Regions from separate parts of the Limnobaculum zhutongyuii genome, predicted to be linked through region 1. Evidence: predicted binding sites of a transcription regulator. Region 1 holds the regulator's gene; the other holds the start of a gene.

Region 1 (5,998 bases):
GTAATAGCTGAATACTCGCGGTCCTTCATGAATAAAAACATAGCGGGGCAGTAGCTGACCATCAATCTCATAAGGTTCTAATGGATCGGGTAATTCCTGAGCCAGACACTGTGCACGTAGGGTTAACAGGTCTGCTTTTGAGTTATAGGGCAGGACATATAGTATTGGACGAGTGGTGTCCAATCCCAATTCAGCGATGGGGTCAGAAGGAATACACTTGCTACGAACCAGCATTTTTATTGGTATATTCAATAGCTTATAGTAAAGTTTACGCCAACCAGACATAAATGTTTCGAGCCTCATATAGATAACGAGTCGCCAGAATACCAGAACTCGGCGCGATCTGTGATGATGTGATGAATGATAATTGCTAAAATTGAGTAGAATTTTCTTGAGGAATTGTGAATGAACCAGGTGACAGGACTTACTCGTATCATTAAAGCTGCAGGGTATTCGTGGGGTGGTCTGCGGGCCACCTGGAAAAATGAAGCTGCTTTTCGTCAGGAAATTGTGCTGTTGGTGGTCGCTATCATTCTGGCCAGTTGGCTGGATGTTTCCATTATTGAACGAATCTTACTGATTGGTTCTGTGGTATTGATTGTGGCTTTTGAAATTATTAATAGCGCGATTGAAGCGGTGGTTGATCGTATCGGTACCGAACGCCATGAGTTGTCGGGTCGGGCGAAGGATATGGGATCCGCTGCCGTATTAATTATGATATTGCTGGCGCTGTTTGTCTGGGTTTCTGTGCTCTGGAGTCATTTTTCTCGATATATCTCGTAAATATGAAGTATGAAGGTTTTCATCTGGCGAATACCTGTATATACTCACAGCATAACTGTATAAAAAAACAGGGTAAGGGAATCGAGAAATGAAAGCACTAACCGCCAGACAGCAACAAATTTATGACCTGATTCGTGACCATATCAATCAGTCAGGGATGCCGCCGACTCGTGCAGAGATTGCCCAAACCTTAGGGTTTAAGTCACCCAATGCGGCTGAAGAACACTTAAAAGCTTTAGCCCGTAAAGGGGTAATTGAAATTATTAATGGGGCCTCCAGAGGGATTCGTCTGCTTCTGGAAACCGAAGATGCAGGTCTCCCGTTAATTGGTCGGGTCGCCGCAGGTGAACCTTTACTGGCTCAGGAACACGTGGAAAGCCACTATCAGATAGACCCGGCACTGTTTAAGCCACACGCTGACTTTTTACTGCGCGTCAGCGGTATGTCAATGAAAGACATTGGTATTATGGATGGCGATCTGCTTGCTGTTCATAAAACTCAGGATGTGCGTAACGGTCAGGTAGTGGTTGCGCGTATTGATGATGAAGTTACGGTTAAGCGTCTGAAAAAACAGGGTAACGTAGTTGAATTACTCCCTGAAAATGAAGAGTTTTCACCCATCGTGGTTGATCTGCGTGAGCAGAGTTTAACCATTGAAGGGCTTGCTGTCGGTGTTATTCGTAATGGCGACTGGATGTAATTAAATCTAAAAATCAGATATCAGCTGATGTGAGAACGGATAACTGATATTGCAGGAAACCAAAAAGCGCCTTAGGGCGCTTTTTTAATGGCGATTACTGAAGCATATCGATCGGAATGAGTCATCAGTTACGCACCGGATGGGGCACTTTTGGCTACTAAAATATTATTCATCAATTGGTGCCGGTGCTGCTGGAGCTTATTAATGCTGGAATGGCTGGTGAGCAAAATAGTATAAATTTTGTTCTGATAGTTCATAAACACAAAGATACCGGCGACGTCTTGTTCTCCATCTTTGGTGCTGACTTCTAATTGCTCAGTATCAATATCGCCATAGGTTTCTGTACGGCGGGTAATATCAACCGACTGAAATTTAAAGCTATCAGCGATGGAATCCACTTCATCTTTGAGTTGAATGCCTTCATCAAGGGTTTGTGTTGAAATGCGCCCCAGCAAATTTGGGTCATCCAAATTTTTTAGCAGCCAGATAGAGGATAAATCGGTTTCAATAAACTGCCAGCGCTCAGGTAATTGGCCAGGAAGTCCGGTGACTTCACGCCAGTTTTGAGCTTCAATTTGCTGTTCACCGTCAGTTGTCAATGTTATGGGCGTCATCGTTTCTCTGGCTGAAGCACTGACCAGTGTTCCTGCGACAGCAAAAAGCGCCCATATAAACTGCTTCATCTTGTTTTCCCTGGAAAATAACCAACAATATATAGCTATATCATTAAGATGTGTTACTGATAATGTACTTATAAATATGCTGCTAATATATACTCTATTTGCAAGAAAAATAAAATAGAAAAGATAATTGAGGTGAATGAATAACAAAGTGTGTTATTTATTATTCTTAATGTATGTCTGATTCAACGTTGTAAGAATGTTAATGTATATTAATTGTTTTTAAAAACATGTTGTTATGTTGGTTTTATTTATGGTTTTTTATGAATTTAGTATGTGGATATAAAGAATATTTATTCATTTATTCTTATTTGTAAGTGTAGTTTTATATAGCTTGCTCTATTAGCAAGGTAAATCAATCACAGTTATTCTTTTATTCCTTAAAATATATTGCTTTTATCCTGCTTTATTAGCACATTGCGAACAAATGCCATGAGTTTCAAGTACGCTATGTTGAATAGTGAAGTGGCTTTTCTCTGCCAGTTCTTTAAGTAGTTGGTCGATTCCTTCTGCGTGATGTTCAGTGACTAAGCCACAGTTATCACAAATAAACAGTGCGGAAGTATGCAGTGGTTCACCTACATGGTGGCAAACAACATAGCTATTGGTGGATTCTATTTTATGGATAAAACCCTGCTCAAGTAAAAAGTCGAGTGCACGATAGACCGTTGGGGGTTTAGCCTGGGGTTCCGAGATACGCAGCAAATCCAATAAGTCATAGGCGCTGATGGCATTCTTTTGCTCCGCCATTAAGCGCAACGCCAGACGCCGCTGGGGAGTTAAGCGAACTGCTCGCTGATCGCACAACTTCTGGGCTTTTGTCAGCATAGACTCAATATTGATTGATTTCATTGTTATCTCTGTTATTCACAATCCTGTTAATGATTCTATCATGCTTAATAAAGAACGCCGAGAGCATATCCCTAACCGGGCAATTGAGGGAAGGCGGTAACGACAATCGCCTTTTCTATGGTAAAATGCCGCTAATCATTCCGCCGAACCTCATGCTGGTATCGCGTTCGTCGATCAAGAAAACTATCTGGTAGCCGTTAATTTCTTTATGAATTCTGATAAATCAACACAGTACCCTATGCAGCGCTTTTCCGTTGCACCAATGCTCGACTGGACCGATCGTCACTGTCGCTATTTTCATCGGTTGCTAAGCGGGCAAACGCTGCTGTATACCGAGATGGTCACCACGGGTGCCATTTTGTTTGGTAAAGGTGATTATCTGGCATACAGCCAGCAGGAGCAGCCGGTTGCGTTGCAATTAGGCGGAAGTGAGCCTCAGGCGCTGGCAGAATGTGCTAAACGTGCAAAAGCATTAGGCTATAACGAGATTAATCTGAACGCGGGCTGCCCTTCTGATCGGGTGCAAAACGGACGTTTTGGCGCTTGTTTGATGGCCGAACCTGAGCTGGTGGCGGAATGCGTAAGCGCAATGAAACAGGCGGTTTCCATACCAGTAACGGTAAAAACGCGAATTGGTATTGATGATTCAGATAACTACGAGTTTTTGCAGCGTTTTATCACTATTGTTTCAGAACAGGGTGGTTGTGATAATTTCACGCTTCATGCGCGTAAGGCCTGGCTATCAGGTTTAAGTCCAAAAGAGAATCGGGAAATACCTCCGCTGGATTACTCCCGCATCTATTTGGTGAAACAAGAATTTCCTCATCTGACCATCGCGATTAACGGCGGTATTAAAACGTTGGAAGAAGCAAAGGAACATCTACAACACGTTGATGGCGTAATGATGGGACGTGAAGCCTATCAAAATCCGGGCATACTGGCGCAGGTAGATAGTGAGATTTTTGGCATTGAACGGGAGATCCCTCAGGCTGCCGCCGTCGTAGAGGCGATGTACCCTTATATTGAGCAAGAACTGTCTAAAGGCACCTATCTGGGACATATTACCCGCCATATGCTGGGACTGTTTCAGGGGATCCCTGGCGCCCGTCAGTTTCGCCGCCATTTAAGTGAGAATGCTCATAAAGCAGGTGCAGATGTTGACGTATTGCGACAGGCGCTGGCGATGGTGACGGGAAAACAGAGTTAAATTTGCTTTAAATAGTAAAAAAGCCGCTCTTTCAAAGCGGCTTTTTTTAGTTTTCTCAGCGAACGATTTACTCGTGACCCGCCAGATTTCTTGGGCGATATGGTGCTTCCAGTATAGCCACTTCTTCATCACTTAACGTTAATGATAACGCAGCAACGGCATCGTCCAGATGGTGCGGTTTAGAAGCGCCGATAATGGGTGACGTGACCACGTTACGATGTCTCACCCAGGCCAGAGCCACCTGTGCAGGTGGGACTCCACGGGCAGTAGCGACCTGCTCTACGGCGTTAACAATGGCATCTTCTTCTGCCTGATGGTTATACCAGTTATGTGCAGGCGTATCGGTAGTGGCCCGAATAGTTTGATTCTTCCTGGAGCCGGTTAATACGCCCCGTGCCAGTGGAGACCAGGGCGTAACGGCTATGCCCATTTCTTCGCATAGCGGCAACATTTCACGTTCTTCTTCGCGATATATCAGGTTGTAGTGATTCTGCATTGAAACGAATTTTGCCAGCCCATGCTGCTCTTGCAGGGATAACATGCGCATAAACTGCCAGGCATGCATGGACGATGCACCGATATATCTGGCTTTGCCGGAGCGTACCACGGTATCCAGTGCTTCAATGGTTTCTTCAATCGACGTTTCCGGGTCGAAACGATGAATGATATACAGATCGAGATAATCGGTTCCAAGACGCTTCAGTGAGGCATCAATACTTTTCAAAATATGCTTACGAGACAGGCCACGATCGTTAGGGTTATCGCTCATTGGGTTAAACACTTTGCTGGCAATAACCACGTCGTCGCGAGGAACCATTTTCAACAGCGTTTTACCTAAAACTTCTTCGCTGGCGCCACGGGAATACATATCCGCGGTGTCAAAAAAATTGATGCCAAGATCCAGCGCTTTTTTGATGAAGGGGCGAGTACCATTTTCATCCAGTACCCATTCCCGCCATTCCGGGCTGCCATAGGTCATACAACCCAGGCAGATAGGGGAGACTTTCATACCTGTGGAACCAAAACGGACGTATTTCATTTGGGATCTCCTGTTGTATCAGTAATCGTGTGACTGCTGTTGCAGTAACCATCAATTTTTTTATCAATCACCAGCAGACAGCTTTGTAATTCTGCCAGTCGATTTCGAACCTGTAGGCGGTGTTGCTCCAGCAATTGTCGACGCAGATCGGCAGTGCTATCACCTTGGGTTACCAACTCTGCATACCGTTGCATATCGCGCAGAGGCATTCCTGTGGTCCTCAATTTGCTGAGAAACTCAAGGCGGTCCAGCACTCGTTGGTCGTAATCTCTTTGTCCGCTGCTATCCCGATAAACAACCGGAAGCAAGCCAATGCGTTCGTAATAGCGAAGCGTATGGGGAGATAAGCCAGTCTTTTTTGCCAGTGTGCCAATTTTCATATAACACGCCTTTTGCGGATGAGTTGGATAACCTTAAAGGTTAGAGTGCACTCTAAGTCAAGCGGAATAATTTATTTGTTAGCTATTTTCCGAAAGGAAAAACAAGAGGTGAGTGCGGCGCATTTTTGCACCGCACTCTGGTACAACTTAGTAAATACTTACAACGACATGCATATTATTATCCAGACAGCGCTGGTAAAAATTTACCAGTTCCGTTAATGCCTGCTCTAATTCAGCATACAGCGATTCTTTGGACTCTGAAGTCCAGATGTTAGGGTAAATCTCAGCGTCATTGAATTGTTGAGGATCAAAGCGAGATTTCAGATCGGCTAAATCGAGCTGTTTCAATGCGGCAAT
Region 2 (5,998 bases), 550 kb from region 1:
AAATAGCGCTCATAGCTTACCAGCGACATCTTAGCATCAATAACAACATCTTTCCCCTGCGGAAGATGAACGATTACGTCCGGCTGCTGACGATTACCCTCTTCACCCTTCATATTAACCTGAGTTTGATACTCATGGCCTTCACGTAAACCCGAGGCTTCCAGCACCCGACTTAGCACCACTTCACCCCAGTTCCCCTGAGTTTTATTATCCCCTTTCAGGGCTTTGGTCAGGTTAAGCGCTTCACGGGCCATCTGGGCGTTTAATTGCTGTAAATTGCGGATCTCATGGGTCAGTGTGTGGCGTTCCCGAGCTTCCTGCCCATAACTGTCCTGAACCTGACGGCGAAATCCGTCTAACTGTTCATACAGCGGAAGTAATAGCCGATCCAGGCTCTGGCGATTTTGTTCATCCACCTTACGCCCGCTCTGCTCAAAAATACGATTGGCTAAGTTCTCAAACTGCACCGTTAATCGCTGTTCGCTGCTGATTAACAGACGCTGCTTCTCTTCGGAAGCAAAGCGCGTCTCCTCCAGACGAGTGGACATCTCCCGCAGCTCTACCTCCAGCGAATTATTAATGCCCTGAAGACTACGCAATTCCTGATTCAGCCGTTCGCACTCCTCATGCCAGAGCGCCTGCTGTTGGGCTTTCTCCTGTAGCGCTGCCAGACGCGCATACAGATCGCGCAGATCCAACTGACCTTTTTGCAATTCCTGCTGCTGAATTTTACGTTCTGATTGTAACTGTTGATTGTCTGAATCCGCCTGATCCAACTGTGCAGTCAGCAATGCGATTTGGTTTTCCTGCTGCAGATGATGGCGCTGGTTATAAATTGCCATTACCAGTCCACCCAGTAATAACCCTGCCAGCGCAGCAGCAAAAATCATCATCAAGCTGTTATCCACCGCGCCTCCGGCTTTTGATATGCAAGCATCACAAATTAATAAGCGTTAAAAGTAAGAGAATACTGTATAAATGTCCAGATTGTTTTGGCTGATTATGCGTAATTGTTCCCATTATCTATAAACGGAATGGCTAAAAGCGCAGATAGTGAGCAATCCATTGAATACCAAAGGCGCCGGGAGCCAGAATCAAAAAGCCCCACAACATGGCGGAAGTCAGATTAACGACCTGAAAAGATTTTAGCGGCATCTCGCAAATCCCGGCCACCAACGGTACGGTGGCGCGAAAAGGACCAAAAAACCGGCCAACGAAGACGCCAATGGTTCCCCAACGATCAAAAAAGTGCTGACCGCGAACCAGCATTTGTGGGTTACGCGATAAGGGCCAGATATGCGCAATGCGCTCTTTATAGCGCCAGCCTAACCAGTAAGATATCCAGTCGCCAAAAAAAGCACCGAGAGAGGCGGCAATCCATATGGGCCAGAAAGCAATACCGCTCTCACCAATAATCGCACCAATACCTATCAGAATAACCGTGGCAGGAATGAGCAAAGAGAGGAAGGCGATAGATTCGCCAAACGCCAGAAAAAAAACAATAGGAGCGCCCCACGCCTGATGGTCGCGGACAAAATTCATGATTGATGTGATGATATCGTCAAGGGTCACGCAGCTACTCCCGTTTTTTACATCCACATTTAGCAAGATATCGACAGTAAAAAGCAATATTCTTTTGATTTTTATACATTATACAACATGCTTATGTTTACCCGATAAGTGACATAAAAAAACCGGGCGAATCCCCGGTTTCTCTTCATATCAATAGCGCCAGACCATTAAGCCGCAGGCTTAGCCTCTGACGCCATACTAAGCAAATCCTCACCACCAATAGCCGGAACACGAATAGTGACTCGCGTATAAACTTCCGACTGGCTTTCCACCGTCACCCCATAGTCGTAACCATGACGCGCTTTAATGCGGCGATCCACCAGATTCATACCCAAACCGTCGCCGTTTGGCCTTGGGTAGTAATTACCCGCATTATCCTCTACCAATAGAACCAGTGCCGGATGGTGAAGATCGGTGGTATCAAAATAGCCCTTAATGCTGATATGACCTTCCGTCAACATTTGAGAGGTGCCGTGCTTAATGGCATTTTCCACAATAGGTTGCAGGGAGAATGCAGGTAAAGAAAGAGGTAATAGCGCATCCGGTATATCGATATCGACCGTTAGCCGATCGGCAAAACGCGCCTTTTCTATTTCCAGATAGGCATTGATATGCTCTAACTCATCGCTCAGGCTAACTTCATCGTTACTGCGCTTTAAGTTCTTACGGAAGAAAGTGGAGAGCGATAGCACCAGACGACGGGCATGACCGGGATCTTTACGTATTACCGCTGACAGCGTATTTAACGCATTAAACAGAAAATGAGGATTAACCTGCGCATGGAGTAGCTTAATCTCCGATTGCGCCAGTAACTGCCTCTGCTGTTCCAGTGTTCCCGTCAGGATTTGCGCCGATAATAAATGAGCGATCCCTTCCCCTAACGTTCGGTTAATAGAGGAGAATAATCGGCTTTTCGGCTCATACAGTTTAATGGTCCCGATAACGGTCCTTTCTGCCCCTCGCAGCGGAATCACCAGCGTTGAACCCAGTTTACAGTTAGGTGTAATCGAACAGGCATAGTGAACTTCGTTACCGTCCGCATACACCACCTGATTATTCTCAATGGCTTTATGGGTATGGTGAGAGGTAATTAACGTGCCGGGAATATGGTGATCGTCACCAATACCAATAAATGCCAGCAGCTTTTCCCGGTCGGTAATCGCCACGGCACCAACACCGAGTTCCTCATACAAAATCTGAGCAACCCGCATACTGTTTTTCTGGTTAAAACCTTGCCGCAGAACCCCTTCCGATCGGGCTGCTATTTTCAAGGCTTTGGCTGAGAATGCGGTGGTGTACTTTTCAAAAATTGCCCGGCGGTCCAACAGGATACGCATAAACATTGCAGCACCTACCGAGTTGGCAATCATCATCGGCAATGCAATATCGTTTACCAGATGCACTGCCTGCGAGAACGGTCGGGCGATCAGCAGTATGATCAGCATTTGCAGTGCTTCAGCAAACAGCGTAATTGCCGCAACGGTGAGCGGTTGAAAAAGCAGGTCCATACGATTGTGGCGAACCAAATAGCGGTGCAATAAGCCTCCCACTAAACCTTCCACAATCGTCGATAACATACAGGCCGTTGCCGTCATACCGCCCATAGAGTAACGATGCAAACCACCGGTTAATCCCACAAAGAAACCAACAGATGGTCCCCCGAGTACGCCGCCTAAAACGGCCCCCATGGCTCGCGTATTAGCAATAGAATCATCAATCTGCAAACCAAAATAGGTTCCCATAATGCAGAACATAGAAAAGGTGAAATAACACAGCAACTTATGGGGAAGGCGAATAGTGACCTGCATTAACGGAATAAACAGCGGCGTTTTACTCAGCAGATAGGCAATAACCAGATAAACGCACATTTGCTGTAATAAAGATAAAATGAGGTCAATCTGACTAATTTCCATGGGGTGTCTTTCTCTGCGTGATCAACAGTGGTTCGCTGGCTATTCTAACATCAGTTGTTAATTATCCCCGTATTTTTACACGATCGCGTAATCTTGCGATAGGCCCTGGTCTAATAAAGGACCCGTTTGGCGAAAATGGATAAAAAAAAGCCAGCACGGGGCTGGCTAAAATAAACACTGGAAGCAATGTGAGCAATGTCGTGCTTTCCCGAGGTGAGCATGAATGACCGCCCCTTGAAAACATGTAAATAATAATCATTATCAATAGACTCTGTAAAGCTCTTTTTTATTAAAATGAGAATATTTCTCATTTATATTTAAATATTATTATATTTCAAAATGATAGATTGGCATATTATCCCTACTATCTCTGAGGAAACGGTTAAAATCCCACCAATTATTTGATTTATGGTTAATTCAATATTCGACATAGCTGCCACATTTTAAATTTCATCAGTACATTATTTAGCCACTTTCATTTTACAACTGCTAAAATAGAGTAATTGATATTGAATTAAATCTGCTGATAAGGAGTTCTGTCATGGCAAGCGGATGGGCGGCAGACGGCGCCGTACAGGATCAAATTGACAGCACCATTTCAGATGCTGTCGCTAAAGCACGTTCTCAATTACATAACGGTGAAAGTGCAACTCACTGTCTGGAGTGTGGCGATCCTATTCCACAGGCCAGAAGAGATGCCCTTCCGGGCGTTCAATACTGTCTGGCCTGCCAGACCGAGCTGGATAAAAAAAATCTGCATCAGGCTGGCTATAACCGCCGGGGAAGTAAAGACAGCCAGCTAAGATAGCTGCGGCGGCCTGCCACATTATCCTTTTTCTGTCGCTTCCTTAACTGGAGCAACTACGCGTAGTTTGGATACCAGCAACAGGCTAATGCACAAAGGGATAACCAACAGTAATAACGCATTCTTCACACCAAATGCATTCGCCAGAAAGCCCAGTAACGGCGGACCGGTTAACAGCGAGCAATAACCAATCACCACCACGACCGCAATGCGGGATGCAGCATGCCGCGGTTCATCAGCGGCGGCACTCATTCCCACCGGAAAACCTAATGCGCAGCCAACGCCCCACAATAAGATACCGGGAAGCGCCATCGATAAATTGGGTGAAAAACCAAAAATCATTAGTCCGGTGATACTAAGCACGGTGCATATACGCAGTACAACCACGCGTCCATACTTATCAATCAGTAAACCACCAAACCAACGCATACTGGTCATCGCCGCCACAAACAGCGCCAGCGTCATGGACCCCATCCACCCGGCGGGTTCAACACCATCAAGAGTAAATCCGGTAACGACACCCAATGGGAGCCAGTCAAAAGCTGCGCCCTCCAATAATGACGTTGCCAGCACGGTAAAACCAATGGCTAAAGTGCGCCATTCCAGCCAGGCGGCAAAAGGATTATTTTGGGGCTGGTTTTCCGTGTGTTCCACAACATGGTAACGGGTACCCGCCGAAAGATAACGGCGGCTACACCAGAGCAAGAGTACGGCTGCGCCGATCACCAACAGTAGCAACGGTAGCAACGGTAGCAACGGTAGCAACGGTAGGGTAAATCCAACCTGTAAAAACTCCAACAACGCACCACAGGCCGCACCAGTGACAGTTCCAAACGAAAAGCAGGCGTGCAGTTTTGGCATAATGGTATATCCCAATCGCTGCTCAACCTGAGTTCCCTCCAGATTCATTGCCACATCACACAGGCTAAATCCAAAACCAAAAATGAACAGCCCTCCACCTAAAAGCCACTGGCTGGGCAACAGGGCAGATACCGCCACACTTCCCATACCTAACGAAAAAACCAGGGCGGATAACATCACAGTAAAAGCACTGCTGAAACGGCTGGTAATCCAGCCGGCAATAATCAGTGCGGTTAACGAGCCCGCGGCGGCACAAAGAAAAAACAGTCCCATTTGAGTGGAGTTAATGGAGAAGATACTCATCACCAAAGGAATTCGGGCAGCCCAACTGGCAAACACAAAGCCACAGAGGAAAAATGTCAGAAACACGGCATATTTTGCGCGAATGGCCCCATGGGATGGCGTGATGTCAGGTCGTGTTGAAGTCATAAATTTGCCCGAGTCCGTTTAATTATTTCGCGTCGGCTTGACGCGGCTTATGGTTCTCACATTTTCACCATCAAAACATATCGGCACATTCGGCCCGATGTTTTGGCGTTTTTGCTTCACCATTACGCCAAAGTTACATAAAGTGTTTCATACTTTCGGGATGACTAAAAACTATCGTTTAGTCAGTGCAGAAAAAACGGGTGGTTTATAATGGATCGGTTCACCAGCATGTCAGTTTTTGTTGCTGTCGTAGAAAAAGGAAGCTTTGTTGCTGCGGCAGAGGCCATGAAGATCTCTCCGACCATGGTAGGGAAGCACATTTCCGCCCTTGAACATGCATTAAAAACCAAACTCTTGATTCGCACTACCCGCCGTCAGGGTTTGACTGAAGCAGGTCAACTCTATTATCAACACAGTC

The links. Region 1 encodes LexA, which represses DNA repair genes until DNA is damaged. Its sites were predicted from a motif close to TNCTGTATGTACATACAGNA; they were not measured.
Region 2: rmuC (DNA recombination protein RmuC) is a predicted target of LexA. The motif match lies at 969-988, and genes of this name have one in related genera.

Annotation. Positions count from the first base shown of each region.
Region 1 is NZ_CP034752.1:3,719,771-3,725,768, reverse strand. Features, by position in the region: gene plsB (glycerol-3-phosphate 1-O-acyltransferase PlsB) at 1-285, opposite strand, end outside; gene EKN56_RS16615 (diacylglycerol kinase) at 406-783, shown strand; gene lexA (transcriptional repressor LexA) at 872-1,483, shown strand; gene EKN56_RS16605 (hypothetical protein) at 1,612-2,166, opposite strand; gene zur (zinc uptake transcriptional repressor Zur) at 2,560-3,015, opposite strand; gene dusA (tRNA dihydrouridine(20/20a) synthase DusA) at 3,224-4,222, shown strand; gene EKN56_RS16590 (aldo/keto reductase) at 4,290-5,261, opposite strand; gene EKN56_RS16585 (MerR family transcriptional regulator) at 5,258-5,641, opposite strand; gene EKN56_RS16580 (YfbM family protein) at 5,789-5,998, opposite strand, start outside.
Region 2 is NZ_CP034752.1:4,269,616-4,275,613, forward strand. Features, by position in the region: gene rmuC (DNA recombination protein RmuC) at 1-908, opposite strand, end outside; gene EKN56_RS19150 (DedA family protein) at 1,039-1,572, opposite strand; gene EKN56_RS19155 (sensor histidine kinase) at 1,740-3,485, opposite strand; gene EKN56_RS19160 (DksA/TraR family C4-type zinc finger protein) at 4,027-4,293, shown strand; gene EKN56_RS19165 (MFS transporter) at 4,312-5,580, opposite strand; gene EKN56_RS19170 (LysR family transcriptional regulator) at 5,791-5,998, shown strand, end outside.